3 regions of the Paenibacillus sp. FSL R7-0128 genome follow, and region 2 is predicted to be linked to each of the others. Evidence: predicted binding sites of a transcription regulator. Region 2 holds the regulator's gene; each other region holds the start of a gene.
What was found. The regulator Rex, encoded in region 2, represses fermentation and respiration genes when NADH is low (regulators of the CRP and FNR family bind a similar motif). The targets are predictions, from matches to a motif close to TTGTGAAATATTTCACAA.

Region 1 (9,593 bases), 2.8 Mb from region 2:
CAGTTGCCTTCAGGTTCGCACGCAGCTCATCATTGAAGATCAGGTAAGCTACTTTACCGGACTGGGCCAAAATATTCTGGGACACGACATCGCGGGTCAGCAGTTCATTCGTGAATCGCTTGCCTTCGCTATTGACCAGAATCGCACCGTCTCCGCGTACCCCTTCCGTGATCAGCACGCCTTGATTCGGAATGGTGGTCGGATGAATCTGGATTTCTTTCATATCTACCAGCTTGGCACCGATCTTCTCTGCCATCGTTGTACCATCGCCGGTTGCGCCCGGGTGGTTAGTGGTAGAGAACCCTTCCAGCTTCGGCTGGTACCCCTTGATCATGTCCATGTTAGCTCCAAAACCGCCAGCCGCCAGGATAACGGAATTCGCACTAATCGTGTACTGCTTGCCATCCTTATCCGTCACCTTCACTCCAGTAACCACGCCGTCCTTGTTCTTGACGATCTCATCGGCAGTCGTCCGCAGGCGCATATCAATCTTGTACTCCTCCAGCTTCTTCTTCAGCGCGACTACGATGAAATTCCCTGCCGCTTCCCCGCCTGCCGGACGGTGAATCCGGTTCACGCTTGCCCCGCCTGCGCGTCCCACTTCAGACAGCTCGGCTCCATTCTCCTTCAGCCACTCCACCGAAACCGCCGCACCGTTCGTAAGTGTTCTGACCAGATCCGGGTTATTAAGGTTCTTGCCGCCCTTCATGGTATCCTCGAAATGCAGCTCCGGACTGTCTGTAATGCCAGCCGCTGCCTGATAAGGTGTTCCTGCCGCATTCAATCCGCCTTCCGCACGGACGGTGTTGCCTCCAAGCATAGGCATTTTTTCGATCAATATCACTTTGGCTCCCTGATTATGCGCTTCAATGGCAGCAGTCATTCCCGCGCCGCCGCCGCCGATAATAACAATGTCCGTAGACTCCCCTTTGGTGCTGTTACATGCAGGCAATACCACCAGACTTGCCAGCAGCAACCCCTTGCCCAGCAGACTTCCCCATCTCTTTCTGTTCATTCAGTTCTCCTCCAATTGTTATTGTGCATATTTTCACAATCATCATAACCTGAAGGAGCCCTGACAAGAATATTTAGTAATTAAAGAAATGATAAAGTAAATAAAGGTAGTGAATTTGCTTGAATGTGTTTATAGATTTATAATTAGAGCTTATACAACCGTATCACTAGGAGGAACAGAAACTATGGAAAAAAGCGAAAAATATTGGCTGGCCGGTGCTGTTCTGGCAGCAGCCGGTGTCTCCCTGATGAGCTACACCGCGAGCCGCTATACTTCATTCAAAAGAGTAGTTACCCGAACCATCCATCTGGAAGATATCGCCGCTCTGGAAATTACCCGCCTATCTTCTGTTCCCGGTGAACAGAAGGATATTGTGCTTACTGAGCCGGAAGCGATTAAGCGGATCTACGATGATTTCTCCAGCGTCCGCCTGATGAAATCCGCCCGCAATGTGAGCACAGACAACAAGTACAGCTATTACATTACCATCGTCCAGGCCGACCGGAAGCAGCGGTTCGACATTATTTTGAAGGGCAAGCATCACATGATTATCTATGACAATGACATGAACAACCCGCACCTGGTAGCCTATAAAATCATTAACGAGTTCAGTCCGCTGGCTCTGCAGCAGGCCTTCGATTGATTCTGCGCACGCTTATGTATGGCATAGCTTAATAACCTTCACAGCTAATGTGACGGCTATATGGAGTCATGGAACGCCTGGGGCAGCCTCGGGACACCTTGACTCCGTTTTATTTTAAGAGAACGCTCATAGATATTTACGGATAAGCTCATGCCCTTCAGGTCTCACCTTATACATATACACCGGCCTGCCTACCGCCCCGTAGCTAAGCTCCATTTCCAGAATACCTGCCTCCGTTAGAAAAGCCAGATATTTGCGGACCGAGATCCGCGAGATGGGCGCATGACTGCTGATATCCTCCGTGGAGAACACCGGGCTCTCCAGCCGGTTAATTGTGCTCCAGATGCTCTCCAGTGTGCCTTCGGCAAGCCCTTTGGGCAGCGGCAGGGCAGCGTACTTCTCCTCTTCCGTCCCGAGCGAATGCCGCAGCAGCTTATCCAGCTGCTCCTGGCTTAGGTGCTCCTTGTGCATTAGCTGATAATCTTCACGATACGCTGACAAGGCCGCCTGAAACCGGGCAAACTCAAACGGCTTGATCAAATAATCCACGGCCCCGTTCTGCAGCGCCTTGCGGATGCTGGCATTGTCACTGGCGGCAGAGATCACAATGATATCCACCTTGCTCCCCTGCTCCCGCAGAGCAGAGAGCAGCTGCAGCCCGCTGACACGCGGCATATAAATATCCAGCAGCACCAGATCTACCTGCTGCTCCTCCAGCATAGTTCTCGCTTCATCCCCTGTCGCCGCCCAGCCCGCATACTCAAAACCCGGAACCTGCTCCAGATAATGCCGGTTAAACTTCGCCACCATCGGGTCATCTTCAACGATTAGTACTTTAATGTTCATGGGGTCTCCTTGTCTTTTGTGAAACTATAACTACATATAACTACAACTAATATAACATTGCGGCGGAGAATTTTGGAGGGAGGTGTGCTGAGACATAGAATCAAAACTAACAAAAAGACACCAATTCGAGAAATTAACCGAACGGTGCCGAAAAAATTAAAATCCCAGAGATTCACCAACGAGGATAACCTTTATTCTCCCCGCTGTTTTACACATTCTTGTTTCGACGATGTAAGAACAGATACAATCCTCTGATTTACAATCTGCACAAGCACCATTGATTAGGCAGGGCGTTTTTTGCGGTGAATGTAAAAATGGGCTGGACGAACTCGAAAGACGGTTTGCGTTAATGGGAGCGGCATAGGTTCTGGCTCTTATCACTGCATCTTCAGCGGTCTTGCACACCTTATTCATCCCCACGACAGCAACCACACTTCTCGGTCCAAAAGTAACCGCTGCCGCCCGATTGCCCACACTGTCGATATTGACCAGTATCCCATCTTCACTAACCGCGTTGAAGCTGGTTAAATAGGTGTCGCACAAAAGAGATTGGCGCATGAGGTCATAACGTTCCTCCATCGTCTGCGCTGTATCACGATCAATGACTGCATAGTTGCCTTGGCGTACCCGGTCAAGAAGCCCGATGTCCTCAAGCGTGACTGAACCGCCCCAAGATACCGAAGACTGTTCCGGAATTAAGGATAGCGCCTTTTCCGCAGCTTCTATGGCGTTGTCACAGTAATAGGCCTCAAATTTTCTGCTTTGCAGATTTTTCATAACCTTGGAGGCTAACAGCCGGTTTCTCGCTTTGATTGAATCTTCTTTCGTTTGCATTGCTCTTCCTCCGTTCTGACGTTAGACAAGGTGGCTAAACTTCGTGTGTATGTATGATTAATATAGTATAGTAAAAAGAAAAAGGATGTTGCACATGCAACGCGAAGCCGCTCAGAATAACTTAAAATCCCTCTGCCAATCACGTTTATTTACAGGGATTGCTCCAGATGATATTCCCCAAATGCTTGAATGTCTGTCAGCCACACGCAAAGAATATGCAAAAGATGAGATGGTTGTCCGTGAGGGCGATTACGTTGATGATGTCGGCATCATATTGCAGGGCCTCGCTCAAAGTACGAAATTGAACGTCAAAGGAAAACAAATTATTGTATCCCTCCATTACCCGGGTGGATATACCGCTGTTCTCACAGCTGCCAGCCGTGGAAGAAGATGCCCGATGTCAGTACAGGCCATAGAACCGCTTGAGGTTCTCTTTATTCCTATCCAAAGCATATTGAGCCGTTGCACGAAGCTATGTATGGGTCACGAACAATTACTTGGCAATCTTTTTGATAGTATTGCCGAACGTGCGTTAGAATTGCATGACCGGAATGATTGTCTAATTATGCCGACTATTCGGGATAAGGTTCTAACTTATTTAACAAGAGTGATGCGTGATGCTGGAACAGAAACTTTTACGATTCCCTTTGATCGAGAAGCGATGGCCGAGTATCTGGATGTAGACCGCAGCGCCTTGTCCAGAGAGCTGGCATGGATGAAGCGGGACGGCTTGATTGAGTTTTATAGAAATGAGTTTAGGCTGCTGGAAGAAGCAGTGGAAAAGGATGTTCAGTAATAGCAAGCAGGGCTGGTGTGGTCTTTGCTTATGTGACGGCAGTTACTATGGGGGAGTTCACCGATTTTCCAGTTTTGATTGGATGATATTGGGGGGTGGTTTTCTATTGAAAAAAACTTTGTTTCGCACGCCCTTAATTTTCGAACTTTGGACGGTTATTTATATTACAAATGTTGCGCAGAAGGGTATATTTAGTTAACCATATATCTTTATATTCTATATAGATTAGTAAATTTCGCCAATCAAAACAATCTTGAAAGACTCTAGGCCTCCCAAGGTTGTTGGTTAAATCTAAAAATCGAATGGGTCCGCTATTGTAAACTCATCTTCATGCCATAATTTTTTTGACTAAGTGTCTCAAGAACCATCAATATCCTACATGGCAGTATTCAAGTTTTTCACTTACTTCTTGGAAAAGGATCTCCTTCTAATATTTTGAATGATATTTTTTTTGCTGCTATAAAAATTGGAATTTTATCAAAACCCTCTACACTGATTTTGAAAATATAATTCCCCAGTTCTACCCTATATTTTTGATTCAAGTCAATGATTTCATCATCATTGGCTAGTTCAATAAAAACTTTGGCTGTATCCGTATGCCATAAAAATAAAGTTGAAACAAAATAAGGTTCTTCAAACTCAATATCTATCGCATATTCATTACTACTTTGGTCAATGCTACCTGACAAAACAATTTGTCCTGCATCCATGCGACAAAATTCAAAATCCATCCATAAGCATCGACTTAAATGCGTATTGATTCTCTTGATCTCTAAGTTAACTTCATCTACACTCATTGCAAACATATGAATCCTCTCCTGCTTGGTCACTATAATATGTCATCCTCCACGACCGGAACAAACGGTGATAACCAGACATCCTCTTGCCGCCTTAGAGTTCCTCGGGCTAGTACGTAGACTTTGAACTCGTTATCGTAGCCTTCGATATCCTCATCATCTCTTGTATAGAGTAAGCCATAAGAACCCGGTGCTTGGTCTGCGATGAATTGAAATAGCTCAATGATCTCCCCGGCCTCGAAACTTTTGTGATTCAAAAATCCTCCTACAGCAAGATGATACGTCCCATTTGCGGGATAGACTTTTAGGAGTCCATCACTCCAACCCAACTCTAAGATAAAGTTTTGTATATTTTTGAACACCAATTCTAAATTTTCAGAATCTTCTTCAAATGTCTCCCGGATCGTAGCCCAGCCATGAAACTCGTACATCTTCTCACCCGCTTCCTAGATATTTGATGAAAACAATCAAAACCTCCCCCTCTGCCCCAGCAACCCCCGCACCACCACCCAGCTCCCCAGCGGCGCGGCCCCCAGCAGGAGCATGAGCAGCGTGATCGTCCGCAGGGACTGGTCCAGGGACAGCACGGCGATGAAGATCAGCAGGCCGAGGAGGCGGCCGCTCATCAGGCTAAGCTCCCTGAGCACTACCAGCTCCACGCGTTTGCCGGCGCTCTCCTCGGACACTCCCATCAGGTCGAAGCTGGTGGACAGCATCGGCAGCATGTAGAGGGGCAGGCAGAGTGAGGTCCCGATCCCCATGATGAGGAGGGTCGTAAAGTTCACCTTCCATAGCAGCGGAAGAAGGAAGGCGATGAGCAGCAGGCTGCCTGCCAGCATACCGCCGAGGCGGGCGCGGGGCTTGAACCATCTGCCGGCCGCATAATAGCTGATCAGGGAGACGGCGGAGGTCAGCAGGGCGAACTGTCCCAGCTTGCTCTCCTCTTGTGCTGCAATGTAGACGAGCAGACCAATCAGGAAGGAGAATACGCCTTCCCGGATGCCCTGAAATACTAGCGCCGCCGCAACTGGCCGCCAAGGACTGCGCCTGCGGGTAAGCTCGCGCCAGGGCTCCAGCCAGAGATAGGCTTCACCGCGCGGCCGTTTGCGCAGGCCGAAGCTGAGCACAGCAGCCAACCCATAGATACATAACGACAGTATGAATACCATACGGTAGCCTTGTCCGCCTTGCCAGCGGGAGATCATCCAGCCGGACACCCAGGGTCCGGCTATTCCAGTCAGGGAACCGAGCAGGCCCATCCACCCGTTATAGAAATCGCGGTTCTTGGCATCGGTAATCTCGAAGAAAACAATATTGAACGCCAGCCAGTACAGCCCGATGGATAGCCCGAGGACCCCGCCCAGCGGCCAAATGTAATGAATCGCGTCGCCCCGCAGCCACAGCACCAGCAAATAAAAAAAGCCCGATACGGCAATTCCCAGCCGTAGGGCATTCATTTTGTTATGTTCTTTCACCCACTTGCCGCCCAGCCAAAAGCTGAGACCCACCGCAAGCTGCTGGGCCACGGTGAACCAGCCGATCATGGCGAAGTTCTGCCGGCTTTTCCACAGATATACGTTGAGGAACGTCCCTGCAAGCACTGTAGCCAGAAGGTATAGCCCGCCTACAGCCAGCAGCAGCGCCGCCTGTCCCCGTTCAGAACCTCTCATGCTTAGCCCTCCCTGCTCGTCCTAAGACACATCATCTATTACTAACATGTCCAGACGGCAGGGAAAGCATGAATCCGAACTTTATTCGGCTGCGGTGCTGAGATTGCGGACAAGCTGGATGCGGTCTTCCTGCGCCAGACTATGCTGCACATGGAAGCAGGAAGGACAGACGTACAGATTCAGCGCAAAAGGAGGCTTCAGCACGGCTGCGCCGCCTAGCGCTTCCGGCGTTGCCGGGGTGAACCCGTCCACCTGCTGCGTACCGGAGTGAAGCATCAGCTCATGGCATTGCGGACATTCCGGAGCTTCCAGCTGGGCAGCCAGCAAGCCTGAGACCTTGTCCTCATAACGCTTCAGATCATAGTCATCGCCGAATTGGCCCAGCGTACCCCATACAGGCACCACACTATCCTTGTCGTCGTCATCCCACAAATTATCGTCGCTGATCTCTTCCTCCCCGGAAGCTTCCTGCGTATCCGGCTCTTCATCCTCCAGATCCTCTGCACCTATCGTTACTGTGCGGTAGCCGCTAAGCTCGTTATTGCAATGAGGACAGGTATCCTCGGGGCCAAACTCCTCATCCCATACAATCTCGGTATGGCACCATGGGCAAACTGTTGTCTCCATCTGTATAATCTCCTTCGCTTACTCACATTCGGTTCAATTCACCGTTAAATATATAATGCCGGCCGCTATAAAAGCCAGGGCTGAAAAAAACAGAATCCGAATCAGCAGCTTCATCTCCCTGCCCCCTAATTCAGAATATGGCCGCGCCGATAACATAGGACAAGGATATGGAGAGCAGCATGGCTGTCAGTCCTACGGCCCGGTTATCTGCGGCAATCTCTTCATCAATTGAAAAGACCGGAGTAAAAAACTCGAACAGGAAGTAAGCCAGCAGCAGCAGCAAAAAGCCTACAACCGACCATTTCATCGTCTCATAGATGGATGCCCCCGCTTCAATGCTGAAGCGTAAGATGTTGCAGATTCCGAAGATTTTGCCTCCGGTTGCCATGGCTACGGCCACATTCCCCTTACGGATTTCTTCCCAGCAGTTGTATTTCGTCACCATTTCGAAGAAGGACAGGAATACGACCAGCCCCAATATGGCGACAGTGAAGTAGCCTAGCAGCGCCCCCAGCGGATGTTCCAGCAAAAGATCAATATTATCCTGCACACTTTTCCCTCTTCCCTGCCGGACTATGGGCGCTACTCCAGTTCAGCTACCGTCACACCCGCGCCGCCTTCATTATAGTTCCCGAGCCGATAGCTTTTGACATGCTTGTGCTTGCGGAGGTATTCCTGTATTCCTGTCCGCAGGACCCCCGTCCCCTTGCCGTGGATAATGGAGATCTGCCCCAGATTGCCGAGAAAAGCTTCGTCGATGAAGCGGTCGGTCTCCATAATGGCTTCCTCCAGGTTCGCACCGCGCAGATCAAGCTCATTACGGATATTCTCATCGCGTGTACGCTTGACCGTTGTGGCCCTGCGCAGAGCCGGCGGAGGAGCATCCGGGGCGGAGGCCAGGAATTCCAGATCACTCAGATTGACCTTCATCTTCATGATGCCGAACTGTACCACCGCTTCCTTGGTACCACTCAGCTCAACCACAAGGCCCTTCTGATTCACATTCGCTACCTTCACTTCATCCCCTGGCTGAATCTTACGCGGCGCCTTGACCGCGCTGCGCGGCACAGCCTTCTTGCGTGGCGCAGGCTCTGCTTCATCCAGCCGGCGGCGCGCTTCGATCAGCTTATGCTCCTTGACGGATGCGCCTTCCTCCAGCGCCAGGCGGCGGAGGTCACTGATAATCTCCTCGGCTTCCTTGCGCGCCTTGGCCAGAAGTTCGCTGGCATCCTTCTCTGCCTTCTCAAGGCGTTTGTCGCGTGAGCCCTCCAGCTTCTCCAGCTCCTGCTGCTGCCGCTTACGGAACTCCTCCGCTTCACGGCGAATCTCTTCCGCCCGTATGCGTTCGTTCTCTGCGGTAAGGCGGTTCTCCTCAAGGGATGCAATCATATGCTCAACACGCATATCTTCTTCCTTCACTTCACCGCGCGCATGCTCAAGGATTGCATTTGGCATCCCGAGGCGTTCAGCAATAGCGAACGCATTGCTTCGTCCAGGTACACCGACCAGCAGCCGGTAAGTAGGACTCAGGCTCTGCACATCGAATTCCATGCTGGCATTAATAACGCCTGCCCGTTCATAAGCGTATGCCTTCAATTCACTGTAATGTGTAGTGGCAACCATCCGGGATTCCGTCCGGTGAATATTCTCCAGAATCGCTATCGCCAGTGCGGAGCCTTCGGCCGGATCGGTTCCTGCACCGACCTCATCGAGCAGAATCAGACTCTTCGGTGTCATCCGCTTCAGAATGGATATAATATTTGTCATATGGCTGGAGAAGGTACTGAGGCTCTGCTCAATGCTCTGCTCATCGCCGATGTCGGCGTAGATCGCATCGAAGACACACAACTGGCTGCCTTCCTCGGCCGGAATGAAGAGACCCGACATGGCCATCAGGCTGAGCAGGCCGATCGTCTTCAAGGTCACCGTCTTCCCGCCCGTATTAGGGCCGGTCACGATGATGGAGCGGTAATCATTGCCCAGCTCCACATCCAGCGGCACAACCTGCTCGGCCGGAATTAGCGGATGGCGGCCCTTGCGCAGGCGCAGGTATCCGCGGTCATTCATCCGCGGCTGGGTAGCCTTCAGGTCGCGTGCCAGACGTGCCTTGGCGAAGATGAAGTCCAGCTCGCCGAGAATGTCGATATCATAAGCCATCTCCTCGGCAATATCGCCGACCAGCGCAGTCAGACGGTGCAGAATGATCTCAATCTCACGTTCTTCGCGCAGCCGCGTCTCCCTCAGCTTGTTGTTCATCGCTACAATGGATTCCGGCTCGATGAACAGCGTTGCCCCGGAGCCCGACTGATCGTGCACAATACCGCCGAAGTGGGCGCGGTACTCTGCCTTGACCGGAATGACGAAC
Region 2 (10,658 bases):
TCTTTTTTGCCCTTCGGACCTTTTTAGCGGACCATGCTAAAGGGTTTTTTTGTTTGCGCGGATACCGCGTATTTTATGGAAAAGGGGAATGAGAGCGACATGGCAGACAAACACGCACTGAATATTGTCAAAATGAAAAAAATGAAAACGGACGGGGTGCCCCTGAGCATGCTGACCGCGTATGACTACCCTTCAGCCCTGCTGGCGGAGGAAGCCGGAATCGACCTGATTCTGGTCGGTGATTCCCTGGGGAATGTCGTGCTTGGTTATGACACCACGCTGCCGGTTACCATAGAGGATATGGTCTACCATACCCGGTCGGTGAAGCGCGGGGCGCCTAATACTTTTATAGTGGCTGATATGCCGTTCATGACCTACCACGGAAGCGTGGATGAGACCTTGCGCGGTGTGCGCAGACTGATGCAGGAAGGCCAGGCCCATGCGGTCAAAATGGAAGGCGGCCTTGAGATCTGCTCCGCAGTGTCGGCTGTAGTAGCAGCCGGAGTTCCGGTGCTCGGCCATATCGGCCTGACCCCGCAGTCGGTCAATATGATCGGCGGCTACCGGATTCAGGGGAAGGATGCCAAGGATGCGCAGCGGCTGATGGACGAAGCGAAGGCACTGGAAGCAGCCGGGGCATTCGGCATTGTACTGGAGCTGGTCACGGAGGAAGTGGCAGAAGCCATCTCCAAGGCTGTCAGCATACCGACCATCGGCATCGGTGCCGGGCGTTACTGTGACGGACAGGTTCTGGTATTTCATGATGTCCTGCGGTATGCCTCGCCTTACCGGGAGAAAAAGTTCGTCAAAACCTACGCCGATGTAGGCACTCTAATTCGTGAAGGCATCACCAGCTACGTTCAGGAAGTGAAGGACCGCTCGTTCCCTGCGGAAGAGCATGTCTTTAGCGCGGACGAGACCGTTCTGGAATCTTTATACGGCAATGCCGGCAAAGGAGTGAAATAAAATGAGAGTGATCCGAACGATTGCTGAACTGCGCGAAGCGCTCGAATATATGCGTCAAGGGGGCCATGGCCCTGTTGGTTTTGTGCCTACCATGGGATATTTGCATGAAGGACATGCCAGTCTGCTGCGTAAGGCAGGGGAGAAGAGCGGCACGGTGGTGATGAGTATTTTTGTCAATCCGCTGCAATTTGGCCCGAATGAGGATTTTGCTTCCTATCCGCGCGATGAGCAGCGTGATCTGGCGCTGGCTGAACGTGAAGGTGCGGACCTGGTGTTCATCCCAAGTGTAGAAGAGATGTATCCGCAGCCGATCCGTACAGGCGTATCGGTCTCCTCGCTTACGTCACAGCTCTGCGGCGCTTCGCGTCCGGGACATTTTGACGGAGTAACTACTGTGGTCAGCAAGCTGTTTCATATCGTGCAGCCGGATTACGCCTTCTTCGGACTGAAGGATGCCCAGCAGGTAGCGGTTCTCCGCCGGATGGTGTCTGACCTTAACATGAACGTGCATATTATCGCCTGTCCCATTGTGCGCGAGGAAGATGGGCTGGCGCTTAGCTCCCGCAATGTCTATCTGAGCAGCGAGGAGCGCAGACAGGCACTGGTATTGTCTCGTTCCCTGCGCGAGGTGCGCCAGGCTATGGAAGAGGGCAGCATTCGTACGGTAGATGAAGCACGGGCCCTGCTGGTCTCGGTCATTTCTGAATCGCCGCTTGCGGTCATTGATTATGCGGAGATTCTAACCTTCCCTGATCTGGAAGAGCTGGAAGGCGGCAGCAGGCTGACGGATGCGGGCGGAGAGGTTATAATGGCTCTGGCCGTGAAGTTCGGCAGAACCCGTCTCATTGATAATAATGTATTTATTCCTAAGGAGGCACACGCTCTTGTTTAGACATATGATGAAATCCAAGATCCACCGGGCAACGGTCACTGAAGCCAATCTCAATTATGTGGGCAGCATTACCATTGATGAAGATCTGATGGAAGCCGCAGACCTGCTGGAGAACGAGAAGGTGCAGATCGTGGACAATAATAACGGTTCCCGTCTGGAGACTTATGTCATTCCAGGTCCGCGCGGCAGCGGCGTCATTTGTCTGAACGGGGCAGCGGCGCGTCTGGTACAGCCTGGCGATACAGTGATTATTATATCCTACGCTGTCATGTCCTCCGAGGAGCTGGCGGCACACAAGCCGACTGTAGTGTTCGTTGATGCGGGCAACAAGCCGGTGAAGCTGGCGGATCATGAGATTCATGCGACGATTGCCTGAATTCTGAGCTTTGAGCCATGTAATCAATGGCAGGGATGAAGACCCCTGTACTTGCTGATAATGAAGTAAGGCAAGCTTAAGCTGACTTCATTATCAGTAAGGGTGGGATGTCCGGTGTTTCAACATTTATTTGCTGAGATGAACAAGATGCTCCAGGAGATCAAAGCCGACTATCCTACTGCGGAGGGTGCCCGCCGAAGCGATCTTTTATCCAAGTATAATATGCTCCACCGCATCAGTGATAATGTAATGGACGAATGGCTGGTCTTCGCCGAGAAGCTAAGCGAGTTCCGGGAACAGGCGGATTTTCAGGTTCAGCCGGAGGAGCTGCCGGAAGAGGAGGCCCCTGAGCTTGGGATGGATGCTTTTGTCAGGGGCCAGGGCTATTATAAGCTGCTGATGTACCGCAAGTGCATTGAACAGTTCAGGGAGGTTACGGCACAATATCCGGACAGCCTCGCTGCCCGCCTGTATCTGGCCATGGCTTATCTGCAGGAGGGAGAAGGCGATACCGCCTGGGGACATCTGAATCACATGCTGGGCCTGATCCGTGAGGTGAAGCTGAAGGCGATGATCTATAATGCTCTGGGCTGTATCCGGGCTTCCCAGGAACGCTTCAATGAAGCCAGTGAGCTGTTCAGCCTGTCGTTGCTGCATGATCCTGATCTGCCGGAGCCGAACGTGAATCTGGAGGTGTGCCGCAGACGGGGCGGGAAGCTGGAGTTTGGCCATCAGCTGGTTTCGCTTTTATAATTTATCCTCGGTTTCTTTAGGCGATGCGCCCCACTTCCCGGGGTGTGCATCGCCTTTTTTCGTAACTTCTGTTATGCTGATAAAGAGTCTCAAGTGAAAGGGAATAGAACTTATAATGAAATTTGCCGTGCTTGATTTTGAAACTACGGGAACCCAATCTGTGGGAGAGATCATCCAGGTTGGCCTTGCCATTATAGAAGAAGACGGGACGATCTCCCGGGTGTATGGTTCCTATGTCAAGCCCGGAGCGCCAATTCCTCCTTTTATTACGGGCCTGACCGGAATTACAGACAGCGATGTACAGGATGCGCCGGAGCTCGATGAGATGATGATGGAGCTGGTGCCGCTGCTGGATGATGTAGTCCTCGTCGGACACAATGTCGCGTTTGATTTTCATTTTTTGCAGAATGCGCTGGACCGCTGCGGCTACCTGCCGTTTCAGGGGCGGATTCTGGATACGATCGATTTTCTCAAAATATGCTTTCCCTCGCTGAGCACCTATCAGCTTGGCGCGGTAAGCAGCCACTTCGGCATTACGCATGACCGTCCCCATCAGGCGGACAGTGATGCGCTTGCCACGGCTATTGTGCTGCTCAAATGTCTGGAAGAGCTGCAGAGTCTGCCGCTGCTGACGATTCAGCGGCTGAATGAGCTGTTCGCGGACGAAGACAGTGATCTGGCCTGGTATTTCGACGGACTGCTGCGGGAGCGGGAGATGGAGACCTTTCAGCCGGAAGGTGAGCTGAGCTTCTACCGCCAGCTTGCGCTGGCTGTGGGGGACTGGGCAGAGCTGGCTACGCCACGGGAGGAAGGAAGCGTCAATCCGCTGGAGAATATTACCTTTGAAGAATATATGGATGAGGTAACCAAGCGGCTGAAGGCTGTTCTTCCCCAGTATGAGAGCCGAGAAGCCCAGGAGCTGATGATCCATGAGGTCATTACAGCGCTTGAGCAGGACAAGCATCTGCTGATTGAAGCGGGAACAGGCACAGGCAAATCGCTGGGTTATCTGCTTCCGGCCATCTACCATAGTGTGAAAAGCGATCAGAAGGTGATGGTCAGCACGCATACCATTAACCTTCAGGACCAGCTGCGGGAGCGGGATATTCCGCTCTTAACCAGCGTTGTGCCGTTCCCGTTCAAGGCCTCCATCTTTAAGGGAAGAGGGCACTATTTGTGTCTGCGCAAGTTCGAACATAGAATGAACAAAAAGGACTTTACGAGTCCAAGGGAAGAAGCGCTCACCGCTGCGCAAATGCTTGTCTGGCTGACTCAGACGACGACCGGCGATGATGAGGAGCTTAACTTAAGCGGACGGGGCGGCGATTTCTGGGAGACGGTGGCCAGTGATACCGACTCCTGCCTGGGACGCGCCTGTCCGTGGTTCCGCAAATGCTATTACCACCGGGCCAAGCATGAAGCCGGGATCTCCGATGTGGTGGTCACCAATCATTCCAAGCTGTTCGCAGATGTCAAAGCCGGGCATCAGCTTCTTCCGGCGTACGACCATCTTGTAATTGATGAAGCCCATCATCTGGAGGATATTGCCGGCAAGCATCTTGGCATGCAGATGAAATATTTCACATTCGCCCATACCCTCACCCGACTCTATAAGGATAGCCGGAGCGGGCAGCTGCCTGCCCTCCGCCAGAGTCTGCAGTCTTCGGGCAGTGAGCAGGCTTCCGAATGGAGCGGCGTGATCGACCGGATCTATCCCGATCTGCTGACGGTGAAGGAGTCCTGGGATGCGCTCAGCGACCGGCTCTTCAGCCTGCTGCCCGAGCGCAGCGATGCAGGGGCCGGTGAAGCAGGCCAGCTGGTGGCACGCCTGCAGCCGGGCAAGAAGCCGAAGGATTGGGAGGAGCTGGCTGCCCTTGAGAATACACTGAACCTCAGTCTGAGCGATATCATCCGCAAGGGCGACAAAATGCTCAGTGAGATGCGTGACACGGACAGCCAATCCTCCTCAGACAGTCTTGTGACCGATATCGGCGGGTTATTCAAGGATCTGGCATCCATTAGAGAGCAGATCCGCTTCTTCATGAGTCTGAACGATGAGAATATCGTGTATTGGCTGGAGGGAAGCGGTAATTATAAGGGCAAGTCGCTGCAAATGTATGCTGTTCCTGTAGATGTCAGCACCCAGCTCAGGGAGCTGTTCTTCGATAAGAAGAAGAGCATTATCCTGACCTCGGCCACCTTATCCGTGGATAAATCCTTCCAGTTCATGATTGATAACCTGGGTCTTGGCGAGGCTGCAGAGCAGCGGCGTCTGATGACTGCACTGCTTCCGTCGCCATTCAAGTATCGTGAGCAGGCTCTCCTGGTCATTCCGCGGGACTTCCCGAGCGTCAAGGGGAGTATTGGGGATGCCCGCTTTGTGGACACCCTCGTGCACTCCCTTGCTGAGACAGCTGTAACAACACGGGGGCGGATGCTGGTGCTGTTCACCTCCTACAAGATGCTGCGCCAGGTGTATGAACCGCTGAAGGAGGCACTTGCCTCACAGGATATCGCGGTACTCGGACAAGGTGTGGAAGGCGGCAGCCGGAGCAAGCTGATCCGCCGCTTCCAGGACAGCCCGGCTTCGGTCTTGCTGGGTACCAGCAGCTTCTGGGAAGGGGTGGATATCCCTGGAGAAGCATTGACCTGCCTGGCGATTGTCAGACTGCCGTTCCAGCCGCCGAATCACCCGCTGGCAGAAGCGAAGTCAGAGCTGCTTCAGGCACAGAAGAAGAATCCGTTCATGAAGCTGTCCGTGCCGCAGGCTGTCATCCGCTTCAAGCAGGGCTTCGGGCGGCTGGTCCGCACGGCGCAGGACCGGGGCATCGTAATTGTGTACGATACCAGAGTGATTGAATCGCATTACGGAAAGTACTTTCTGTACTCGCTCCCCGGTCCCAAGATGGAGCATATGCTCACCGAGCAGATGGTCCCGAGAATTGCCGAATGGCTGGATGACGGCGGGGTTTCCTAATTCATCTGCTATTGCTATTATTAATAAGTCATGATTATCCTGAAGATCCGTTCCCGCCTGTCCTGCCACTCCGGCAGGCGGCGGGGCACGGTTGCTATAATTGTACGGAATGAAGTGTAGGCTAACAAAACTTTTAAGGAGGAGAATACATGAAATCGGATAAAATATCGGAGGCCGTCGTGCGCAGGCTCCCAGTGTACCTGCGTTTCCTGAACGATCTCCAAAAACGTGAAATCTCCACAGTCTCTTCTCAGGAGCTGGGCCAGAAGCTTGACCTAAATCCCGCCCAGATCCGTAAGGATTTGGCTTATTTCGGTGATTTTGGCAGAAAAGGCATCGGCTATGATGTATCTTATCTGATTGAGAAGATCCGCCATATCCTGAAGCTTGACCAGCAAATTAATGTTGCACTGGTTGGAGCCGGTAACCTCGGTCATGCTTTGTCTAACTACAACGCTTACTTGAAGGATACGATGAAGATTACTGCCATCTTCGATGCCTACCCGCCGAAGGTGGGCCAGCAGATCAACTCGCTGGTTGTGCAGCCGATGGAGGAGCTAAGCAGTACCATCCGCTCGCAGGGCATCCGGATCGGGATTATTACCGTGCCTGACAGCGAAGCCCAGAACGTAGCCGATATTCTTGTGGATTCCGGTATCGAAGCGATTCTGAACTTCGCACCGGTTATTCTCAAGACGCCTGCCAATATCCGGATTCATGCCGCAGATTTCACCACAGATCTGCAGAGCTTGGCCTATTATTTGCATGATGGAAAGGATGAGGCTGAAGATGAGCAGTAAGATCACGATAATCAAGAATGGGCACTTCCTGGTTCCGGGCAGTGACAAGCCGGTACTGAGCGGGTACATGTCCCTGGAGAATGATCTGATTACTTACATAGGTGAAGCTGAGCCGGTAGTGGAGGATGGTGCACAGGTCATAGACGGCAGCCGTCTGCTGTTCATGCCGGGTCTGGTCAATACCCATGGGCATACGGCCATGTCACTGCTGCGCGGATACGGCGACGATATGGTGCTTCAGACTTGGCTGCAGGAGAAGATGTGGCCGATGGAAGAGAAATTCACTGGTGATGATGTATATTGGGGAACCTCGTTGTCTGTACTGGAAATGCTGAAGGGCGGCACAACCACCTTCCTCGATATGTATGATCATATGGACCGGGTAGCGGAAGTAACGGAGCAGTCCGGTATTCGTGCTGTGCTGATGCGCGGCGTAATTGGGCTGTGCCCGGAAGAGGTACAGCAAGCGAAGCTTGCTGAGGCGATTGCTTTTGCCCGTAACTGGCACGGCAAGGCTGACGGCAGAATTACGACCATGCTCTCACCGCACGCCCCGTACACCTGTCCTCCAGAGTTTTTCATGAAGTTTGTGCAGGCTGCCCATGATCTAGACCTGCCAATACACACCCATATGTCCGAGACGCGCCATGAAGTGGAACAGAACGTGGCCGACTACGGCCTGCGTCCGGTCGCGCATCTGGAGAAGCTCGGGATGTTCACCCGTCCTTCGCTCATTGCCCACGGGGTTCATCTGAACGATGAAGAGATCGGGATCCTGGCCCGCCATAACGTTGGCGTGTCGCATAACCCCGGTAGTAACCTGAAGCTGGCCAGCGGGGTAGCCCGTGTTCCTGAGCTGCTGAGAGCCGGGGTTAAGGTCTCTCTGGGGACAGACGGTGCGGCGAGCAACAACAATCTGGATATGTTCGAAGAGATGCGGCTGGCGGCTCTGATCCACAAGGGCGTAAGCGGTGATCCTACAGCGGTACCGGCTCCTGAGGCGCTTCTGATGGCTACGGAGTATGGGGCGCAGTCTATTTTCCTAAGCGGGGTGGGCCGGCTTGCAGCAGGAATGAAGGCCGACTTCATCGCACTTGATATTGACCAGCCTCATCTGCTGCCGCATACCGATCTGCTCTCCCATGCCGTATATTCGGCAAGTGCCAAGGATGTAGAGCATGTATGGGTGAACGGCCAGCAGGTTGTGAAGCATGGACAATGCCTGACACTTGATGAAGAAGCCATCCGCCGCAAAGCACAGGAGACGTTCGAGAGCCTGCTTAAACGGTAATTCAAGGGAACGGGAAAGGAAGCAGCGTGGTGAAGAAGAAGAGGAGAAAATGGATCTGGCTGGGGATTACCGTGGTGCTGCTCCTTCTGTTCGGACTAAGCCAGTTCTATGCCTACATTATGAAGGACCAGTGGAACGAGCGGAGTGAGGCCAAGGAGCTGGCCCGGGCGCGTGCCGGACTAACAGAGGTAACCAAGGCCCAGAAATCTGTCTGGAATGAGAATGAGATCTACTGGGTGCTGACCGGTAAAAATGAAGCAGGGACCGAGCTGATGGTGTGGGTCCGTTTCACCTTGGAGGGCAAGCCTGCCGGAGGCGACAACGACCTGTATGCTGAGGAACTGAGCAATGGCACCTCAGAAGAGAAAATGCGCGGAATCATAGCCGCCCAGCTGCCGGACATTACGATCGAACGGCTGCTGCCCGGTGTATACAACGGGGAATATGCCTGGCAGCTATTTTACAAAAAAGACGGGCGATTCTATTATAATTTTTACCGCTTCAAGGATGGCAGCGCCATCGGTGAGGGGTACAGTCTGCCGAACCGCTAGCGTCACTTTAAGCGGCCGGGCGTTCAGGCTTGAACTATATTTAGAAGCGGGAGATACAGTGATACTGTACTCCCGCTTTTTTGGCGTGTTATATACGAGTAGAGAACAGGCTAGAGCTGTTCATGGACTTGAGGGACACCAGGATCTGTGGCTTACTTAATAAAGGGGAGGCATTGATCGGAGCTGCTCCCTACTGCTCTGTTGTCAATATGTACATATACCAGTATATATAGATTGCAGTACCATTCATGTACATCGGGCTGTTTTCAACCGGGTTCAAGCGACATTGATCTGCTCATTGTCGTAGAGGACAAGCTGTCCGCAGAGGTCAATCATAGACTTGCCAGGCGTAGCGTAGCCTTTCATGACAGTCTGCCGAATAATTGCGGAATAGGAATATAGCGGTGCGGCAGTCGCCGAAGGCTATGAACCGCGCGAATTAACTGATTTTGCGGAATATATGATGGCTGAAATCAAGCGGACTCCAAACTGAAGATTGACCGGGTAAAAATGATAAGCGCATGAAACATCCAGAAATTAGTATCAAAAATTTTAAATATATTCACAACTTTATGTAAAATCGTATATACACCTATGATATACTACTACTTGTACTAAGACATGCTTAAGAGCATGTCAGTCTCGGATGGGCGCTAGACACGCTGGCTGGTCTTTATTGTAGAGTTATGCTCGGTCATTATTGAGAGGAGGACGTTTCTTGAAACTTCGTCTTGTGCCTGTACTGCTAACGTCTCTGCTGTCTGCTGCATTATTGTTTGGTGGCTGGTATTCTTACCGTACATTCGCGGTGCAGGAGCCGCTACAGAAGCTGGTATCATCCTACGAGGGAGTGAAGGATTCCCATATTACTATTAAACGCAATGAGGTCACTTTGAAACTGGATTTGCAGCCGGGCACGAAATTACGTGAACTGGTGCAGTATGTATCAAGAGAAGGCAGCACTGCTATTGACGGACGGACCCTGAAGCTGGATGTGGAACAGAAGCCGAGTGAACTGCTGGATGAGTATTGGGATAAAGCGATGTTCTCTGTAGCAGAAGCGATGGAGAGCCGGAAGTATACATTGATACCAGCCAAGCTGGACGGATTGAAGGAGCAGGACAGTAAGTACAGCGGGGTTACAGCTACCACAGAGATTGACGACAATAATGTATATGTAAGCCTGAGCAACGGCACAGAGAGCAAATTTATCATTCTGCCGCGTGCAGCAGCCAAGATGGGAGTGTGGAACAATGCCTAAGTACTGGAAAGAGGTTGTAGCCGGATTCGTTCCGGTCATGCTGATTTTTATGGCTTTTGTGGGGATCAATATCTTCCCTGTAATCATAGCACTGGGCATGGTTGCCGCGCTCCTGTTCATTGCCCATGCCCGCGGCGGTCTGACGGTTAATGCAGGTGCAGATAAGAAGCGCAAGAAGAACGGCCCCTCCAAGCTGACCTTTGAAGAGATCGGCGGACAGGACAATGCCAAGCAGGAGCTGCGTGAAGCGCTGGACTTCCTGATCCGGCATGAAGAAATCAGCAAGTTCGGGATTCGCCCGCTCAAGGGAATTCTGCTTACAGGTCCTCCGGGAACAGGAAAGACGCTGATGGCTAAGGCTGCGGCACATTATACGGGCTCCGTGTTTGTAGCTGCCTCGGGTAGTGAATTCGTTGAGATGTATGTCGGTGTGGGTGCGGGACGCGTACGCGATTTGTTCAAGGATGCCCGCACACGCGCACTCAAGGAGAATAAGCAAAGCGCCATTATTTTCATTGATGAAATCGACGTCATCGGCGGGAAGCGCGAAGGCGGACAACAGCGTGAATATGATCAGACCCTCAATCAGCTGCTGACGGAGATGGACGGAATTTATAACAACGATACCCCGCGCATTCTGCTGGTAGCCGCAACGAACCGCAAGGAGATGCTTGATTCTGCGCTGCTGCGCCCGGGGCGTTTTGACCGCCATATTCAGGTGGATATGCCTGACAAGAAGGGCCGCAAGTCGATTCTCGACCTGCATGCCAAGAACAAGCCGCTGCATGATA
Region 3 (10,658 bases), 2.8 Mb from region 2:
ATATTATGTTCGTGGTCGTGACAGATATGAAGGGAATCCGCTATTCTCATCCGGATGCTTCGCTGGTCGGTCTGCCCTTTGCGGGAGGCGGCCAGGAGATATCGCTGCGCGGAGGGGAGAGCATCTCCGAAGGGGCTGGTCCGCTCGGCAGATCCCTGCGCGGCTTCGTGCCAGTCTATAACAACCGGGGGCATCAGGTGGGTGTGGTCATTGCCGGTCTGTCCCTGGAGCGGGTCGAGCGGCTGGTCCTGATGAATGAGTGGACGATTATTGCGATTCTGGTCTCGGGAGCCTTGCTTGGAGCGGGAGGAGCATTCATTCTGGCGGCCCGGATCAAGCGGATGGTGTTCGGGATGGAGCCGGAGGACATCTCCAAGCTGCTCCAGGAACGCAGTGCGATGCTGGAATCCACACGTGAGGGAATTATTGCCGTAGATCAGGAGGCGCGGATTACCATCCTTAATATGGAAGCACAGCGGCTTCTGCGGGCAGCGGGGATTGGCGGGAGCGCCATGAACCGGCAGATTGCCGAGTATTGGCCGGAGCTGGGTCTTGAGCAGGTATTGGCTGAGGGAGAGGGGATACAGGACCGGGAGCTGGAGCTGGGAGACAGCTCTCTTTTGGTGAACAGCCTGCCAGTCCGGGTGAACGGGAACATCGTTGGCGCGATTGCTACCTTCCGGGATGAAACCGAATTGGCTGTGCTGGCGGAGAAGCTGTCGGGAGTCTCGGTCTATGCAGAAGCGCTGCGCTCCGGTGCCCATGAGTTCATGAACAAGCTGCATGTCATTATGGGCATGACGCATATGGGTCTGTATGATGAGCTGCAGCAATATATTCTGGGAACGGTAAGCAATTACCAGAAGGAGATCGGGTCGATCACAAGACAGATCAAGGACCCGGTGCTGGCCGGATTTCTGCTGGGGAAGCTGAGCCGGGCACGCGAAGCGGGGATGGAGCTGCTGCTGACCGGAGACAGCTATCTGCCGGAGCCGGCTGATCCGCAGGTGATTCATGAGCTGATTACGATTGCCGGCAATCTGCTGGATAATGCTCTGGAGGCGCTGGGGGAGCTCTGTGAGCAACCCGTGAAGCGGGTGGAGCTTGCTTTTCAATATGAAGAAGGGCGTCTGCTATGCGAGGTTAGCGACAACGGTCCGGGAATTCCGGCGGGCCTGGGGGAGAAGATCTTCGTTCAGGGCTACTCCTCCAAGGGTGAACAGCGGGGAATCGGCCTATATCTGGTGAAGAAAAGTGTAGACAAACTCAAGGGTCATCTTGAGCTTGCCGCCGGCTGCGGGCCGGGAGCACATTTTATCGTGGATGTGCCTTATGAGGTGAAGGAGGAGGAGGGTGTGTGAACATTTAAGGTCCGCATACCCGCTTACTTTAGTTACAAAACTCTTTAATAATTTACGGAAGGTTCCACAAACCGCTTCTTTGGCGCTATGATAATTGTGAAAATATGCACAAGGGGGCACAACTCACATGAATAAGAGATTAACAGCGGCGCTTATCCTCATTCTCTCCGTGATGCTGGTCATTGCAGGCTGCGGAAACAACAATGCGGGCAGCAGCAAGAATGAGAGCAAGGAGGCAGGCAGCGCGGCTACAGAGCCGGCAGCAACCACTGCACCTACTGAGAAGCCGGAGGCCGTGTCGGGAGCATCCGAAGCGAGCTATACTCCGTACGATCAGTTAAAGGATAAATATGATATCGTCATCGTCGGCGCGGGCGGTGCTGGAATGTCTGCTGCGCTGGAAGCCAAAGCAGCCGGCATGAACCCGGTTATCTTAGAGAAAATGCCGGTTGCCGGCGGCAATACGACCAAATCCTCCTCAGGGATGAATGCCTCGCAGACCAAGTTCCAGAAGGAGCAGGGCATCGAAGACAGCAACGAACTGTTCTATGAAGAGACCCTTAAGGGCGGACATGATACGAACAATAAGGAGCTGCTGCACTTCTTTGTGGATCAATCCGCAGGTGCCATTGACTGGCTCGATTCCATCGGAATCCGCCTGAACAATATTACAATTACCGGCGGTATGAAGGAGAAGCGTACCCATCGTCCGGAGGACGGCTCGGCCGTGGGACAATATCTTGTAGCAGGACTTGTCCGCAATGTTCAGGAGCAGGGAATTCCGCTGTTCGTCAATGCGGATGTGAAGGAGCTTACGGTACAGGATGGTAAGGTGAACGGCGTGAAGGTGCTGTTCAACCAGGCCGATGACAAAACGATCAGCGCAGCAGCAGTTATCGTAACCACCGGGGGCTTCGGTGCCAACAAGGAACTGATTGCCAAGGTTCGCCCGGATCTGCAAGGACTGGTAACGACCAACCAGATTGGCAGCACCGGCGACGGCATTGCCATGATTGAGAAGGTCGGCGGAACTACCGTAGACCTGGATCAGATTCAGGTTCACCCGACTGTACAGCAGGAGAAATCCTACCTGATCGGTGAAGCGGTCCGGGGAGAAGGGGCTATTCTTGTATCTGCTGAGGGCAAGCGCTTCGGCAATGAGATGGATACCCGTGACAAGGTGACGGCTTCAATTAATACACTTCCTGAGAAATCCGCTTATCTCGTGTTCGACGCCGGAGTGAAATCCCGTGTCAAGGCGGTAGATCAATACATCAAGATGGGTGTAGTCAAGACCGCAGATACCATCGAGGCACTGGCGGATCAGATGAAGGTTCCAGCCGCTGCACTTAAGACCACCGTGGAAACATGGAACAGTGCGGTGAAAAGTAAGTCGGATGCCGAGTTCGGCAGAACAACCGGTATGGATAATGATCTGTCCGGTGCTCCGTATTATGCGATTCAGATCGGCCCTGGAATTCACTATACGATGGGCGGAGTGGTGATCAACACCAACACTGAGGTCTTGAACAAAGACGGCAAGGCGATTACGGGCCTGTTCGCGGCAGGAGAAGTGGTCGGCGGGCTGCACGGCGAGAACCGTATCGGCGGTAACTCGGTAGCCGAGATTATTATCTTCGGACGTCAGGCAGGGATTAAGTCGGCTGAATTTGTAAAAGCGCAATAAGCTATTATCCTATATTGTTCTCATGTAAAAGGGATGCTCCGCAGCCATCAGGCTATGCGGGCATCCCTTTCTGTGTTGCAGCTCTAAGGTTGTATCGCCGGGGAGGGCGCAGGCTTGGCCGACCGGGTCAGCGAGAACAGCTCCAGCTCCGGACGGCTTTTGCCGGCCAGCGTATCGGCAAGCAGCTCGGCGGCAATCATGCTGTAGACCGTGCCGTTTCCGCCATAGCCTTCAATGAAGTAGCAATGCGGGAATTCCGGGTGCGGCCCCATATAAGGCAATCCGTCACGGGTGGAGCCGAAGACCGCTCCCCAGGAATATTCGGCCTTGATTCCTTGAAGTTCCGGGAACAGGGCCGTAAGCTCCTCGACCAGACGCTCACACTGGGAGAGGACCCTTACCTCACGCCGCTCCACGCTGGTAAGCTGCTCATCCTTGCCGCCGGCGATAATCCGGCCTTCCGGGGTAGTCCGGAAATACAGATAAGGCCGGGCCGTTTCCCAGAGCAGGCTCTGCTCATGCCATTTTGGAAGATGTGGCAGAGGCTCGGTCATAATAGCATAGGTGTTGATCAGCTCTGCTCCCCGGTCCTTCTTCATCTCCTGGGTCTCGTACCCCATAGCAAAGACGACTTTCTTTGCAACAATCCGCCCCTGTCCGGTATGACAGATTACGCCGTCTGGATTGTACTCATAATGAAGGGCTTCGGTATGCTCATAGACCCTTACCCCGCCGGAGTGCGCTTTATGAATCAGGCTGTGTACCGTCCGCAGCGGATTGGTTTCCGCATCTCCTTTGGAATACAGCGCACCTTGTTTGGAGAAGGCGTAATGGGCGCGGATCTTCTCCGCCTCCCAGAACTCCGAGTCGAAGCCGTGCTTGATCAGATTCTCATTCTCCAGCTTCAGCATATCCACATCTTCCGGGACGCTGGCATAGAGCAGACTGGTGCGTTCGATGATCTGCGGATCGATGTCCAGCTTGCCGGGCAGGTCAAGAATCGCACGCATGGCCTGCTGGCAGAGTCTGTAGAACAGCACGCCATTCTCTTCCCCAAAAGTATTCATGCAAGCTGTCAGCGACTTGTCATTGGCGATCTGCAGCAGTCCCGTATTGGCGTGGGAGCTTCCGGTACCGATCGTTCTTTTATCGATAAGAACGGTATCTGCTCCACTGAGGGACATGCGGTAAGACATCATCGCTCCGCCCATCCCGCCGCCTACAATGAGACAGTCGCAGGTTATATCTTCCTCAAGCACCGGATATACCGGAGGCTCAGGCAGTGTGTGTTCCCAGGGCAGTTGCCCGCTGACGAGTTTCATAGATCTGTTCGCTCCTTTATGTCATTCAGAGTATTATTATTTGCACTATTGAAGAGTCTCATGCGTCAAGACCTTAAGGATTATTCATCATATGTGAGCTTGCTTAATGTACCTTCTGGCACATAAACAGCCTTCTCCTGAAGCATACTAAGGAACGCTTGAACAACCAGAAGGAGGGACTACCGAACATGCAATCTAACCAAATGCAGGCACTTAGCGGAAAAGAATTGGAATACATTGCCGATTCCATTTCCAATGAGGATTTGCTGATTAAGCAGCTCGCGGCTACAGCCGGAACCACTCAGAACTCTGCCGTGCAGGGGATCTGCATCCAGCAGATTCAGAGTCATACCCATCACATGGATATGCTGGTCCAGCTGCTCCATCAGCATCAGCAGTACGCACCATCACAGCCGCAATAACAGAACCCACAAACTTTGAAGGAGGTTTTACTGTGTACGCACAGAATGGAACACCGTTTATGGCGGATGAAGATTTACTGAACACAATTTTGGCTGATCTGAAGCGGACTGTCCGCGAGTACACCACAGCAGCTACAGAATCGAATTGTCCCGCCGTCAGACGGGTATTCAATGATCTGACTATGGATACCCTCAGAATTCAGGGGGAATTGTACATGCAGATGTCGCAAATGAACATGTACACCCCTCCGGGCAAAGCGCTGCGCCAGGATGTGGACAAGCAGATTCAGAGTGCCCAGCAGACCCAGCAGAAGCTGCAGCAGTTCGTGCGTGAGAAAACAGGCGGGGCAGGAGCGTATAACCAGCATTCGAATGTTTCGCAGCACCAGCCGAACGTCCAGCAGCATCATAACGGTTCCTATTATATGTAACCCTGGCGATGGCCCTGTGAAGCATTAGAGCGCTTACCCGGCCATGCAGGAGAAAATATAAAGGGAATGAAGTCAAATAGCCCCGCCTCGGCGGGGTTATTTTGTTTGCAGAACGGCACTTTTCATGTCATATTAATACTAAACTCTTTTTTGCAGGAGGCCCTGAGAATGAATGAATTGAAGAGGAAAGTGCTGGAACTGCTCAAGGAGGACGCGCGAAGCTCAACGGCATTAATGGCGACCCTGCTTGGTGCGGAGGAAGAAGATGTGAAGACCGTGATCGCTGAAATGGAGCAGGATCATGTCATTGTGAAATACGCGACGGTAGTCAATTGGGATAAAGTCGATGATGAACGGGTGACGGCGCTGATCGAGGTGCAGATTACGCCGGAACGGGGCCGCGGCTTCGAGGGCATTGCCGAACGGATCTATCTGTATCCGCAGGTTAAATCCGTCTATCTGATGTCCGGCGCTTACGATCTGCTGGTGGAAGTGGAAGGACGCAATCTGCGCGAGGTCGCTAATTTTGTGTCTGAGAAGCTGTCACCGATTGATGCTGTGCTCTCTACCAAGACGAACTTTACGCTCAAAAAATACAAACAGGACGGTATCATCTTTGAAGAGCATGAGGAAGACAACCGTCTGATGATATCTCCGTGAAGGATGTAATGTCATGATCATTAATAACGCTCAGCACACAGGAGATAAAGGCAAGTCGATGAACTCTTATTTGGCCCCGCTGGTCCAGCAGATTCAGCCTTCGGGCATCCGCAAGTTTTTTGATCTGGCGGCAGGCAGCAAGGATATTATCTCGCTCGGTGTCGGCGAGCCGGACTTCAAGACGCCCTGGCATGTGAGAGAGGCCTGCGTCTATTCGCTCGAACGAGGCTTCACCGGTTACACCTCCAATGCCGGAATGCCCGAGCTCCGCGAGGGGATTGCCGAGTATCTGGAGACCCGCTTCGCCGTGAAGTATGATCCGGCGAATCAGATTATCGCCACAGTCGGCGGCAGCGAGGCCATTGATTTGGCTCTGCGTGCCCTGATCTCTCCAGGAGACGAGATTCTGATACCCGAGCCATGTTACATCTCTTATTCTCCGATTACGGCTATCGGCGGCGGTATTCCGGTAGGCATTGAGACCTTCGGGAAGAATAACTTCAAGCTGACTGCCGAGGATCTGGAGGCCAAGATTACCCCGCGCTCGAAGATTCTGATTCTCTGCTATCCAAGCAATCCGACGGGTGCCATCATGAGCCGTGAAGATTGGGAGCCGATTGCCAAGGTGGTAGAGAAGCATGATCTTATCGTCATCTCGGATGAGATATATGCCGAGCTTACGTATGGAAGCAACCATGTCAGCTTCGCTTCGCTGCCGGGGATGCTTGACCGGACGATCCTGGTCAGCGGGTTCTCCAAGGCCTTCGCCATGACCGGCTGGCGGATGGGCTATGCCTGCGGTCACCCGGACCTGATCTCAGCCATGCTGAAGATTCACCAGTATACCGTCATGTGTGCGCCTTCGATGGGCCAGGTGGCTGCGCTGGAGGCCCTTACCAACGGAATGGAAGAGAAGGACCGCATGACAGACTCTTATAACCAGCGCCGCCGATTGATTGTCAAGGGGTTGCGGGAGGCGGGACTTGAGTGTCATGAGCCGCAGGGTGCCTTCTATGCATTCCCTAGTATCCAGGCCACCGGCCTGACCTCCGACCAGTTCGCCCAGCGTCTGCTGCTTGAATATAAGGTCGCCGCCGTTCCGGGAAGTGTCTTCGGTCTGGGCGGAGAAGGCTATCTGCGCTGCTCCTATGCCACCTCGGTGTCCCAGTTGAATGAAGCGGTTGAGCGAATTGGGGCATTTGTCTCACAGCTGGCCCGGGAAGGGGCCTGACAAGGCTCGACAAAGAAGTAAATAGAACTATAGCCGATCACCTTCTGATATGGTATTATTTTACTCTAAGGACAAGAAACACCTGTAATACACTTACATGGACCTCTTATTCCGGGAATAAAGGCGCTTCATATCTGGTTGCATAGAACCACACAGTTCTTATCTGGATGACGCGCAATACTACATCAGGAAGGGTGATTGTGCTGAGCGCAGATTATTACTTATCCTCCTTTGGCGGGAAATGTGGCTCCGGAAGCGGGCGACCTCCTGCCAGAGAAGATGCGAATGCACGCAGGCTCTCGCTGGAAGATGAAATTCAGATGCTCCGCAGCAGAATGGAACAGCTCTTTATGCAGGAGAAGTCCTTTACCTCGGATAATGTAATAGCAATCAGCAGCTTGCTGGATCTCAAGATTAATGAGTATATGAGAGGCCGCCACCGCAAGAGCAATTAATACGGCACGATTATATCAAGCGGATGTCTTCCTTTGGGGAGATGTCCGTTTTTTTTGAATAATGAAGTACCGGAAGGTGGAGTATGAAAATGATCAAGGTATTTAAAAGCGAGTCCGGCAAAGAACAGGTTCTAAGGTCCTATAACGAGCTTCTTGACGCGTGGGGGACGGAATTTCAGGAGCTTGATGTGGAGACCCCTTATGGGACAACTCATTGTATAACAGCGGGAGAGCCGGAGTCACCGCCCTTGCTCCTATTACACGGGGTAGGCGATAATTCGGCGGTGATGTGGCTGCTGAATATGAAGGAGTTGTCCCGGCATTTCCGCTGCATTGCGGTAGATACGCTGGGAGGACCGGGGAAGAGTGTTCCAGGTGAGCTGTTCCATAAACGGACCTTTGACCAGGTGGATTGGATTAACAAGGTCGCAGATGGGCTGAAGCTTGACCAATTCTGTGTGGCAGGAGTGTCTAACGGAGCATATATGGCCTTCAATTACATGGTGAACGGGCCGGGAATAGCGCTGAAGGCTGTCTGCATGGAGGGAGGAATAATCATTTCTCCAATTAAAAGCATGATACATACGCTGATGATGATGTTCCCGGAGATTCTTGTTCCTACACGCAGCAATCTGCTCAAGGCAGCCCGCAAGCTCAGCTCCCCGGCCTCAGGCCTGTTCGACAAGCATCCCGAAGTCGGGGAGCATCTGGTGCTGTTAATGCAGAATCATAACCAGCAGGCGATGTTCGCCCATAAGCTTCAGCCCTACGAACAAGAGAAAGCGGTTACGTTCCGGGATCAGCTATACTTCCTGCTGGGAGATTATAAGCTGAAGCAGAAGCGGGAGCTCACTGGAACACTGGATGCTGGCGGGTTCCGCTACACGGTCATCCCGGACGCCGGTCACGGCGTGAATCATGAGCAGCCGGTGCGGGTCAACCGCGAGCTGGTGGCTTTTTTGAAGGGAAGGAAGGGGAGCGAATCTATATAAATAACCCCCTGTGCTGGTCCGAAGACCTATCAGGGGGTTAGCACTGTTGCTCTGTTAGTTAACCTTGAACGTGGCCACTGCCTGCTGTAGCCCATCGGCCATCTTCGCCAGCTCGGTAGAGGCTGCGGCTACCTCCTCCATGGAGGCGAGCTGCTCCTCGGAGGCCGCGGCAGCGCTCTGGGAACGCTCTGCCGCCTGCCTGGCCACTTCTGCCATCTCCGCCACCGAGGAGGTTAGTTCCTCGGTTCCGGCCAGCAGCTGCTCGGAGGAAGCAGACATCTCATGAACTTGGGTGTTAATCTCGCCGATGCCGCCAAGAATATCCGTGAACAGACGCCCGGCCTCGCCTACCATCCGCGAGCCTTCCTGAACGGCACCGGCATTCGCCAGCACCGCATCGGATGCGGCACGGTTGCCCTGCTGGATCTCAAGAATCAGGGTGCTGATATGCCCGGCGGCTTCGGCTGTCTGCTCGGACAGCTTCTTCACCTCACCGGCAACCACGGAGAAGCCCCGCCCGTATTCGCCCGCTCTGGCAGCCTCAATCGCCGCGTTTAAGGCCAGCATGCCGGTCTGATCGCTGATGCCTTTGATCAGACCAATGATGTTGCCGATCTGCTGGGATTGTGCGCTAAGAGAGGTAATCATGCTGGAAGCATCTGCGGCGGTCCGCTCCATCTCTTCCATCCGGTCCACCGCCTCCGTAATGACGGAATACCCGTTCTGCGCCTGGCCTGCCGCCCGCCCAGCCGCTGCTGCGGTGTCCATTGAGGCCTCCGCGATCCGCTGCACACCGGCGGCCATCTCCTCCATCGCTCTTGCAGACTCGCGGGTGGACTGCATCTGCTGATCCGCTCCGGCTGAGAGATCCTGAATATTCTCCACAATAGCCTCTGTGGTGTGATTGGTCTGGTTGGCGCTAGACATTAATTCCTCCGAGGTCGAGGCGACTTGCAGCGAGTGATCGGCAATGGTCCCCAGGAGTCTGCTCAGATTGGTAATCATCTGGTTCAAATGCCCGGCCATATTGCCGAATTCATCCTCACTGTCTACCTCCAGCTTCCCGGTGAAGTCTCCGGCAGCCATCTGCCGGGACATCTCATTGACCCGAGTCAGCTTACGGGTAATATAGCGGCTGTATAGATATACGGCTGCTACCGTCAGGATAAGACCTGCAAAGCTAACCAGCAGAATAGACCTTAGCAGCCCTTTAAGCGGCGCATACAGCTCCTGTTCCGGCATGGCAAGACCCACGATCCAGCCGGTATCCGGCAGCTTTTCATAATACATCTGGATGGTCCCGCCGGAATCGGCATAGGTTACCATCCCCTGATTCTGCTGAAGCATTTCTGCTCCCGCTGCGGACAGACTTGCGCTTTTTTCATCTGTTATTTTCAGCTGCATATTCTTCTCGTCATCCGGTCCGGCAATGTAATTCCCCTGCTTGTCCAGCAGGAAGGCCCAGCCTGTATTCCCCACCTTGGTCTGTTCGATCCTGCTCTGCAGCGTCTTGAGATCGATATCTCCGGCCATGACACCCAGCAAGGTATTCGTGGTATCCCGGAAAGGAACAGTAAACGTAGCCATCGTTGTCCCTGTAATTGTGTCATAGAATGGATCTGTAAACGCTGCATGGTCTCTGCCGATAGTGTACCAGTTCTGCCCGTGATAATTATAATCGGGGTCATTGTACTGCTCGGTTGTCACAATTTTGTCGCCGTCTCGGTGGGCATAGGTGGAGAAGTACTTCAGCTTGCTGTCATACCGTCCGGGTTCAAAATAAATACCCACACCATATGTATCCGGATTAGCCTCCAGCGCACTAGACAGCATCGTCCGGTATTGATCCAGTGTGAATTCCGCAGCGTGACTCTCCAGCGTCCTTGCCAGAACCTCGGGAACCTTGCTGTGCACATTTAAGTTCGCATTAATTTCGTTAGAAATATCTGATATCTGCACATTCATTTTTTGTGTAACCTCGCGCTGGATAATGCTTTTGGAATACATGTACGACAACAGAGCGACCAGCACCAGCGTGATCAGAAAGATGGGCAGGATGAATGCAAATGTTCTCATACGTATGCTTTTGAACCGGAG

Region 1: a site for Rex is predicted at 1,037-1,054, ahead of NST26_RS08460 (flavocytochrome c). Genes of this name have one in related genera too.
Region 3: a site for Rex is predicted at 1,456-1,473, ahead of NST26_RS08475 (flavocytochrome c). Genes of this name have one in related genera too.

Annotation. Positions count from the first base shown of each region.
Region 1 covers NZ_JBBOCD010000001.1:2,075,166-2,084,758, reverse strand. Annotated here, with positions in the region: gene NST26_RS08460 (flavocytochrome c) at 1-1,015, opposite strand, end outside; gene NST26_RS08455 (hypothetical protein) at 1,200-1,658, shown strand; gene NST26_RS08450 (response regulator) at 1,785-2,504, opposite strand; gene NST26_RS08445 (lactate utilization protein) at 2,661-3,338, opposite strand; gene NST26_RS08440 (Crp/Fnr family transcriptional regulator) at 3,433-4,134, shown strand; gene NST26_RS08435 (hypothetical protein) at 4,533-4,940, opposite strand; gene NST26_RS08430 (Imm7 family immunity protein) at 4,964-5,362, opposite strand; gene NST26_RS08425 (MFS transporter) at 5,399-6,601, opposite strand; gene NST26_RS08420 (hypothetical protein) at 6,683-7,228, opposite strand; gene NST26_RS08415 (DUF350 domain-containing protein) at 7,359-7,778, opposite strand; gene NST26_RS08410 (endonuclease MutS2) at 7,811-9,593, opposite strand, start outside.
Region 2 covers NZ_JBBOCD010000001.1:4,873,574-4,884,231, reverse strand. Annotated here, with positions in the region: gene panB (3-methyl-2-oxobutanoate hydroxymethyltransferase) at 100-966, shown strand; gene panC (pantoate--beta-alanine ligase) at 968-1,858, shown strand; gene panD (aspartate 1-decarboxylase) at 1,851-2,234, shown strand; gene NST26_RS20550 (tetratricopeptide repeat protein) at 2,349-2,987, shown strand; gene dinG (ATP-dependent DNA helicase DinG) at 3,103-5,964, shown strand; gene NST26_RS20540 (redox-sensing transcriptional repressor Rex) at 6,114-6,764, shown strand; gene NST26_RS20535 (amidohydrolase) at 6,754-8,055, shown strand; gene NST26_RS20530 (cell wall elongation regulator TseB-like domain-containing protein) at 8,085-8,606, shown strand; gene NST26_RS20525 (hypothetical protein) at 9,325-9,867, shown strand; gene NST26_RS20520 (AAA family ATPase) at 9,860-10,658, shown strand, end outside.
Region 3 covers NZ_JBBOCD010000001.1:2,086,017-2,096,674, forward strand. Annotated here, with positions in the region: gene dcuS (DcuS/MalK family sensor histidine kinase) at 1-1,361, shown strand, start outside; gene NST26_RS08475 (flavocytochrome c) at 1,489-3,048, shown strand; gene NST26_RS08480 (NAD(P)/FAD-dependent oxidoreductase) at 3,132-4,370, opposite strand; gene NST26_RS08485 (hypothetical protein) at 4,559-4,792, shown strand; gene NST26_RS08490 (spore coat protein) at 4,825-5,223, shown strand; gene NST26_RS08495 (Lrp/AsnC family transcriptional regulator) at 5,392-5,883, shown strand; gene NST26_RS08500 (aminotransferase class I/II-fold pyridoxal phosphate-dependent enzyme) at 5,897-7,114, shown strand; gene NST26_RS08505 (aspartyl-phosphate phosphatase Spo0E family protein) at 7,315-7,569, shown strand; gene NST26_RS08510 (alpha/beta fold hydrolase) at 7,659-8,561, shown strand; gene NST26_RS08515 (methyl-accepting chemotaxis protein) at 8,616-10,658, opposite strand, start outside.